Regions from separate parts of the Marinomonas sp. GJ51-14 genome, predicted to be linked through region 2. Evidence: predicted binding sites of a transcription regulator. Region 2 holds the regulator's gene; each other region holds the start of a gene.
The links. The regulator sigma-54, encoded in region 2, starts transcription at its own class of promoters, with help from an activator protein. The targets are predictions, from matches to a motif close to TGGCACNNNNNTTGCTNT.
Positions count from the first base shown of each region.

Region 1 (2,193 bases), 1.7 Mb from region 2:
GGTGGTATCATCAAGCACGCTAAGGCGTTGAATGCTTTCACAAACGCATCAACTAACTCTTACAAGCGTCTTGTTCCAGGTTTTGAAGCACCAGTTATGCTAGCTTATTCAGCTCGTAACCGTTCTGCTTCTATTCGTATTCCATACGTAGCTAGCCCTAAAGGTAAGCGTATTGAAGCTCGTTTCCCTGATCCAACCGCTAACCCATACCTAGCTTTCGCAGCTATGTTAATGGCCGGCCTTGATGGTATCAAAAACAAGATTCACCCTGGCGATGCTGCAGATAAAGATTTGTATGACCTTCCTGCTGAAGAAGCTGCTGCAATTCCACAAGTTGCCGCTAGCCTTGAAGAAGCCCTTAAGTGTCTAGACGAAGATCGTGCATTCTTAACTCAAGGTGGCGTATTCTCTGATGACATGATCGATGCTTACATCGAACTTAAAGCAGGTGAAGCTCAGCGTGTTGCAATGACAACAACACCACTTGAATTCGAACTTTACTACAGCGTTTAATATTTAAATCGCTAAATGAAATCGAAAGCCCCGAAATTGATCGGGGCTTTTTTTGCACTAAAAAAAACGATCGCGAAATGATGCACTATAATTGTGCGTGAGGTTTTTTATTTACACTAAAAACCTTAGTAAACAAACCATTTCATTGTGCCCAATGTTGGTTCGCTTTTTGCAACCATCAAAATACGAAACAATAAAAGCAGGGTCATCAGAGAGGAGCATGCAGTGTATAGCTTATTAATCGACCACTTATCAACCGCTGTTCTTCAATTGAATGAGAAGCTTGAAATTGAATATTTAAACCCAGCCGCTGAAATGTTACTTGCGGTCAGTCGCCGTCGAATTTATGGCAATGATCTGGGTGCCGCTTTTCGTGAAAACGAAGACAGCATCCAAGCTCTATATTCAGCAATTGAATCAGGTCATCCGTTTACAAAACGAGAGGCTGAAATTGAACGCAGTAATGGTAAAAAACTTTTTTGTGACTATACCGTTACACCGGTTATGGGTATGTCCAATGATACAGAAAGCATCATTATAGAATTGTACCCACGTGATCGAATGAAACGTATCTCGCAAGAAGACGAGATAATAGCCAATCATGAATCAAGTAAAGAATTGGTACGAGGTCTGGCCCATGAAATTAAAAACCCATTAGGCGGAATTCGTGGTGCTGCACAGTTAATTAGTCGTGCTTTTACTGACGAAGCACTGAATGACTACACTCAAGTCATCATCGAAGAATCCGATCGCCTACGTGACTTAGTAGATCGTCTATTAGGGCCCAGACAGCTTCCGAAAATTAAACCATTAAACATACATAAAGTAATCGAACGCGTAAGACAGCTTATTTCAGTAGAAACTGACAACCAAATTAAATTAGTTCGAGATTATGACCCAAGTATTCCAGATTTAATTGGTGACGAATCTCAGCTCATACAAGCATTGCTCAATATCACTAGAAATGCGATGCAGGCTCTTATAGAAGACGAGAGCAACAAAAATAAAACCATACGTATGGTCACTCGCACATTACGACAATTTACCATAGGTTCAAAAAGGCATCGCCTAGTTTGCAAAATCAGCATTATTGATAATGGACCAGGTATCCCTGATGCACTTTTGAAAACACTCTTCTACCCTATGGTAAGTGGTCGTGCAGATGGAACAGGCTTAGGGCTATCCATCGCTCAATCCGTCATACACCAACATCACGGAATTATTGAGTGTAATAGCTACCCTAAAAAAACCGAATTCAACATATTAATCCCCATTGAGACGACAGTCCAAGAACAGGAGAAACACTCATGACACCAGAAGAAACGGTATGGATTGTAGACGACGATAGATCTATTCGCTGGGTATTAGAAAAAACTCTAGAACAAGAAGGCATTCAATGTCGTTTGTTTGATTCTGCTGAAAACCTCGTGAGCATGCTTGATAAAGAGCAACCGAGTGCCATTATCAGCGACATTCGCATGCCAGGTATGGATGGTTTAGAGCTATTAGAAAAGCTACAAACAGATCACCCTTATTTGCCTGTTATTATCATGACAGCACATTCCGATTTAGAAAGTGCGGTGGCATCATATCAAGGCGGCGCTTTTGAATATTTGCCTAAGCCATTTGATGTGGAAGAAGCCGTCAACCTAGTTAAGCGAGCTATGCTGCACCATAAAA
Region 1 is NZ_CM147879.1:732,658-734,850, forward strand. It holds gene glnA (glutamate--ammonia ligase) at 1-513, shown strand, start outside; gene glnL (nitrogen regulation protein NR(II)) at 739-1,824, shown strand; gene ntrC (nitrogen regulation protein NR(I)) at 1,821-2,193, shown strand, end outside.
Region 1: glnL (nitrogen regulation protein NR(II)) is a predicted target of sigma-54. The motif match lies at 672-689, and genes of this name have one in related genera.

Region 2 (2,193 bases):
CCTCTTCATCTTCTCCATTTGTTTTTACTAATATTTCCGTGCCTTTACCAGCAGCCAGCATCATCATTGCCATGATGCTTTTTCCATCTACATTACGGCCTTCTTTTTCAATGGTGATATCGCAAGAGAAGCGAGTGGTCGTTTCTACAAGTTTCCCGGCGGCACGGGCATGCAAGCCTAATTTATTGATGATTGTAACAGACACTTCTTGCATGTATTTGTCCTATATTAATGACTCAAATATATTAAATAGATCTTCATTAGTTTGAGCAGTTCGTAATTTATCTAGTGCCTGAGGGGATTGGGCAAGTTCAGCAATCTGGGCAAGCGTTGCTAAATGTTCATCACATTCATGGGGGGGAACAATTAATGCAAAAATGAGATCAACAGCTCTTTTGTCAATTGAATCAAAATCAATAGGATTTTGTAGTGACATAACCACAATTGCAGTATGGTTTGCTGATTCTAGGCGGCAGTGTGGAATGGCTATACCATTACCAATGCCTGTGCTGCCAAGTTTTTCTCGTCCTAATAGTGCATCATATACGGCTTCATTATCGCAATGGAGGCGATTTGATGCTACTTCAGACAAGCTTTCTAGAACGCGTTTTTTACTAACAATATCTTGCTTTGCTAAAACTAGCTCAGCTTTTAATAATGATTTTAATGACATATTAAAATGGTATCCGTTTAGATCAATCGCTTACGTTCATTGGAAGGAGGGATGTTCATCGCCTCACGATATTTGGCAACAGTTCGTCGTGCAACCTGTATGCCTTGGTCAGCCAATATAGTGGCTAGCTTATTATCACTTAATGGTTTTTTCGCAGGCTCATCAGCAACAAGCTTTTTAATCATAGCTCGTATTGCGGTAGAAGAACATTCTCCTCCAGATGCTGTATTAACATGGCTTGAGAAGAAATATTTAAGTTCAAAAATACCTTTAGGGGTGTGCATATATTTCTGTGTTGTCACCCTGGATATTGTCGATTCATGCATGCCAACTTCTTCGGCAACATCATGAAGGACCATAGGTTTCATTGCTTCTTCACCTAATTCGAAGAAATCAATTTGTCTGCTAACAATGCAACTGGCTACTTTTAATAATGTCTCATTTCTGCTTTGTAAACTCTTCATAAACCATTTGGCTTCTTGAAGAGACGTTTTAATATAGCTTACATCTTCAGTTGTTGCGGCTGATGTTGTGGCCATTGCAGAATAGGTTTCGTTAATTTTAATCGGTGGGAGTGCGTCATTATTTAGTTCCACCTGCCAAGTCCCATTGCGTTTTTTCACCGATACGTCTGGGATAACATAATCTGTATCGTCTACATCAATGACTGAACCCGGACGCGGATTAAGTTGCTGGATTAAATCAACAACTTCTTTTAGTGCTTCATCTTTGAGTTTTGTTTTGCGGCTTAGTTGGACAAAGTCGCGGTTACCCAGTAAAGGTAAATAATGGTCAATAAGGTTGTGAGTGCTTTTATAAAGCGGATGATTTTGAAATGCTTCTAGTTGCACTAATAGGGAGTCACGTAAATCAATCGAGCAAACACCAACAGGGTCAAAACGTTGTAATCGATGCTGCACGGCAACCACTTCTTCTATATCTAAGTCTTCTAGCTCAACGCCAAGTGATTCCCAAATTTCATCTGTTGATATACTGAGATAGCCATCGGGTTGAACACATTCAATAATGGCATAGGCGATTTCAATGTCTCTATCAGACATATGAGTTAGGTTTAATTGCCAGATTAAATGATCTTGGATGCTTTCTGCTGGAGCATTACGGCTTTCAAAATCACTATCACCCTCATAACTATTGTTATCACTTACTGCAGCTGAACTTTGATACGTGTCATCCCAGTTACTATCGATGGATAATTCTTCCGGAATGTTTTCCGTCCATTCAGACTCTACGCGAGCTTCTTCACTGGTACTTGCATCAAGGACAGTGTCAGTGCTTTTAGATTCAATGCTGGCTGGTATTTCATTATGAAGTTGTTCGTCATCATCTAGTTCAAGAAGAGGGTTTGATTCAAGGAATTCATGTATTTCTTGTTTTAAATCTAACGTAGAAAGCTGCAGCAAGCGGATGGCTTGTTGCAGTTGTGGTGTCATGGTCAGCTGTTGACCGAGTTTTAATTGTAAAGACTGCTTCATAGAGCAACTCTTCTTGTTTGAGTGAAT
Region 2 is NZ_CM147879.1:2,811,313-2,813,505, forward strand. It holds gene AC0L3Y_RS13370 (HPr family phosphocarrier protein) at 1-214, opposite strand, end outside; gene ptsN (PTS IIA-like nitrogen regulatory protein PtsN) at 224-673, opposite strand; gene AC0L3Y_RS13380 (RNA polymerase factor sigma-54) at 691-2,166, opposite strand.

Region 3 (2,193 bases), 160 kb from region 2:
ATAGGTAACAATGTCACAGTCATGCATGGCGATGGATTCCGCTTTACCCGCGGCTAAGTTGTAACCCATACAGAACCATACATTTCGACCTTTACCCGGATCAGATGGTGACAAATGCTCACCTTTCAAAACACTGTCGATGGCTCTTAAACGCGGGCCGTCATTCCACAGTACCTTGTAGTTTTGTGGTAAAACACTGAAGAACTCTAACGCGTGTTTGTATTGCTCTTCTGTTGCTCTGTCTAATCCGATAATGATTTCAGATAGATAAGGAACTTGTTGTAAATGTTTAAGGATATTTGGCATGGCGTCTGTTTCTAATTCGGAATACAGACAAGGAAGAATCAAAGACATTGGGCGGGTTTTAGCGAATTCGCACAGCTCTTTTTCCATTTCTTCTAGTGGGCGATGTGCCAAATTATGAAGTGTGGTGATGATACCGTTTTGATGAAAGTCACCCATAAAATTCTCCTAATGTAGTGGTGTCATTATTTTTTATATTTTGTGTTTCTTAAGTATTCAAATGTATGTTTTAACTAATCCCTTGTTTACTGAGTACTAAATCAATGGCCTGAGCCCAACCTTCAGGGCCATAAGCATCCGTTAACCAAGCGTCGCTTCGATTTGGTACTTCTGGCGGTGCATGAACTGGTGAGCGAATCACCACTGGAATGTCTGCTTTACTCAACATACCAATGTCATTTTCCCCATCGCCTAGTGCCATGGTGGTGATTTTCTCCTCTGCTTGGCTTTCGTAAACGTCTGTTAACCAAAGCATGGCGTTCGCTTTATCACAATGTTTTCCCATCATGTGAGAGAAGCGACCGCCTTTTTGAATCTGTATGTCAAACTGAGCAAGGTACTCTCGGAATTCAGTAAGTGCGATATTCGAATCCGTCCACACCATAGGTTCAGTGAATTCTCTTTGCATAGCGAGCGTAGCGTTTTCTTCATTTAACCCAGTGATAGCCATCAGTTCTTGGCAAGTCATATCGCTGAAACGATTAAAGGTGTAATGGTTTTTTTGATCGTTTGTGAGTTCGATGAGGGTTTTTCGTTTTGGGCCAAAGGCTTTTAGCCAATAGTCGCCGCAGTCTTCCAAAGGCTCATCAATAATAAGGTTTAAATCTTTAGGAATATAAACGGCAGAGCCATTTTCAACGATAAAAGGATCTTGATGCTGGAGCGCTTTTCTTAGTAATAGAAGTTCATTAAACGTCTTACTGGTATTGATGACGCAAGGAATAGAAAAGGTCTTGAGCGACTGCAATGCCGCCAACGCAGGTTGAAAACTGTATGTGTGATGGTCGAGTAACGTACCATCTAAATCTGAAAATACTAAAAGACTCGTCATGTAGGTTCCATATATAGGCAGATCAAAATGTTATTGGTCTGCGTTAGAGTTAAGCTTGCAAATCTGGTGCCAGTGCGTGAGACTGACTTTTTTCTTACCTAAGGTATCTGCTCAAGTTTAATTGAGCTTTTAAACAAATTGATGACAAGTTCGCTACGTTTACCTTTTTTAATCACACTTGCCTTGTTAGCGTTCGCTGCCAACTCTGTTTTATGCCGATTAGCGTTAGCTGGTGGGTTAATTGACCCTGCTAACTTTACCCTGTGGCGACTACTCAGTGGCGCTATCACATTGGCGTTACTTTGTACTTTTCAAAGCATGAAGCAAAGCGTGGCTTCTTTAGAAAAAAGCCCATTTAAAACCGTATGGTTAGAAGGTAGTTGGTTATCTGCGCTGTCGCTGTTTATTTACGCCATCGGCTTTTCCTATGCGTATGTCACATTGGAAACGGGCATCGGCGCCCTGATACTTTTTGGTGCTGTTCAGCTAACGCTGATTCTGTTTGCCGTTTGGGCAGGACAGAAGCTTAGAATGCTTGAATGGTTAGGCTTACTGGTGGCCTTTGGTAGTTTTGTGTATTTGGTGCTTCCTACCTTATCTTCCCCGTCATTAATCGGTTTCATCTTAATGACCTTCGCAGGTATCGCGTGGGGCTTGTATACATGGCGAGGAAAGATCTCTTCTAAACCTTTATTCGCCACCACATCGAACTTTATTCGTACTTTACCTATACTCGTAATTGTCTTGATTGGTATCCATTTTAGCGGCGCTTACAGCTTAAATGGCGCGAGCTTTGACGGCATTTTATTCGCTGTTTTATCTGGTGCCGTCATGTCGGG
Region 3 is NZ_CM147879.1:2,651,105-2,653,297, forward strand. It holds gene AC0L3Y_RS12760 (glycosyltransferase family protein) at 1-462, opposite strand, end outside; gene AC0L3Y_RS12765 (HAD-IIB family hydrolase) at 533-1,354, opposite strand; gene AC0L3Y_RS12770 (DMT family transporter) at 1,496-2,193, shown strand, end outside.
Region 3: AC0L3Y_RS12765 (HAD-IIB family hydrolase) is a predicted target of sigma-54. The motif match lies at 1,409-1,426, and genes of this name have one in related genera.

Region 4 (2,193 bases), 1.7 Mb from region 2:
TTCAGATAGGCCCGCATACTGATCACCAGCGAATTGGTTTTCACCGTTTTTCCAGAAAGATTGGTGTACATGCATACCAGAACCGTTATCACCAACGATTGGTTTAGGCATGAATGTCGCTGTTTTGCCGTAAGCATGAGCAACGTTATGTACACAATACTTAAGGATTTGAACTTCATCTGCTTTTTTAACTAGCGTGTTAAATTTAGCGCCGATTTCGTTTTGGCCTGCTGTTGCAACTTCATGGTGATGCACTTCAATTACTAAGCCCATCGTTTCCATTGCACCACACATCGCGCCACGAAGATCGTGATGAGAGTCTACTGGTGGAACTGGAAAGTAACCGCCTTTAACGAAAGGACGGTGGCCCATGTTGCCGCCTTCAATTTTCTTGTTAGAAGACCAAGCTGCTTCTTCTGCATTGATTTCTACAGAGCTGCCAGACATGTCTGTTTTCCAGCGAACATCATCAAAGATGAAGAATTCAGGCTCTGGACCAAAGAATGCAGTATCGCCAAGACCTGTTGATTTAAGAAACTCTTCTGCGCGTAAAGCAACAGAGCGTGGGTCACGATCATAGCCTTGCATAGTAGAAGGTTCGATGATGTTACAACGAACAATGATTGTCGCTTCTTCAGTAAAAGGATCGATGATTGCGGTATCGTCCTGTGGCATCATGATCATGTCTGATTCATTAATGCCTTTCCAGCCAGCGATTGATGAACCATCAAACATCTGACCAGTTTCAAAAAATTCTTCGTCTACCGTAATAGCTGGAATAGATACGTGTTGTTCTTTACCTTTAAAATCAGTAAAGCGAAGGTCAACCCACTTCGCGTCATGCTCAGCAATCAAGGCAAGGGTCTTGTTTGACATAGTTGTTCTCCAGTCGTAGTTAAAGCGAAAATATATTTTCGTTTGAGGCGCTTCAATATAAAGCGCAGTTTCAGAAAGATAAAGCATAACTTGTGCCAGAATTTTGTGCGGAGCAATAAAGTGTTAAATAACAGTAAGATAGGTTTTTTGTTTTAAAATATGCACTTAATAGTTGCTTCTAAGTTAGCAGTAAAAAACACAAATGCACCTTTTGTGTGCGTTTGGTGTTTATTTTGTTCTTTTTTGGTGCGAATTTAGCGTTTTCGTATCTAGCGCCTTTTCTTTATACTATGCGCCTTTTTCCAACCTCCGGTATGTATTGCAACCTCTATGAAATTTATCGTTAAGTTTTTTGCAGAAATCACAATTAAAAGTCGCCCAGTCAGAAAAGCCTTTATTAAACAGCTTAGACATAACATTAAACTGGTTTTGAAAAAGTATGATGTTGATGTCACCGTTGCGGGTAATTGGGATTTTATTGAAATACTTTCTGAACGGGATGATTTGCGAGAAGACTTTACCGAGGCGTTATCCAATATAGCAGGTATTGCTCACTTTCAGTTCGTACGGGAATTTCCTCTTGTTGATCTTGACGATATCGTTGAGCAAGCTATTACCTCTTATGGTGATGCTATAAAAGATGCAGTGTTTGCTGTACGCGTTAAGCGTGTTGGACATCATGATTTTACGTCTGTTGAAGCAGAGCGACATATAGGTGGTTGTCTTAAAGCTCGATGTGGTGCTTTGGCTGTTCGATTAAAAAATCCAGAAGTGCTCGTTCCTATCGACATTCGAGATAGTCGTGTATGGATGATCGAACAGCGTGTAGAAGGATTAGGTGGTTATCCGCTAGGTTCACAAGATCCTGTTTTGTCACTGATGTCGGGTGGCTATGATTCGACAGTTAGTTCTTATTTAACTATGAGTCGCGGATTAAAAACGCATTTTTGTTTTTTTAATCTAGGTGGCGATGCTCACGAAATAGGTGTGAAGCAAGTTTCTCATTATATTTGGGAAAAATATGGTTCTGCACTGAATGTAAAATTCATCACTGTGCCTTTTGAAGCGGTTGTTGGTGAGATTCTAACGAAAGTGGATAATGCCGAAATGGGCGTTATTTTAAAACGTATGATGTTGCGAGCGGCTTCTCAGCTTATGGGCGAAGTCGGAGCAAAGGCCTTGGTAACAGGTGAAAGTGTTGCTCAGGTATCAAGCCAAACGCTAATTAACTTAAAAGTCATTGATCAAGTCACTGAAGAGTTAGTGATTCGACCTTTGATCACGACGAACAAACAAGAAATTATTGATAAAGCCATT
Region 4 is NZ_CM147879.1:730,447-732,639, reverse strand. It holds gene glnA (glutamate--ammonia ligase) at 1-876, opposite strand, end outside; gene thiI (tRNA uracil 4-sulfurtransferase ThiI) at 1,207-2,193, shown strand, end outside.
Region 4: glnA (glutamate--ammonia ligase) is a predicted target of sigma-54. The motif match lies at 957-974, and genes of this name have one in related genera.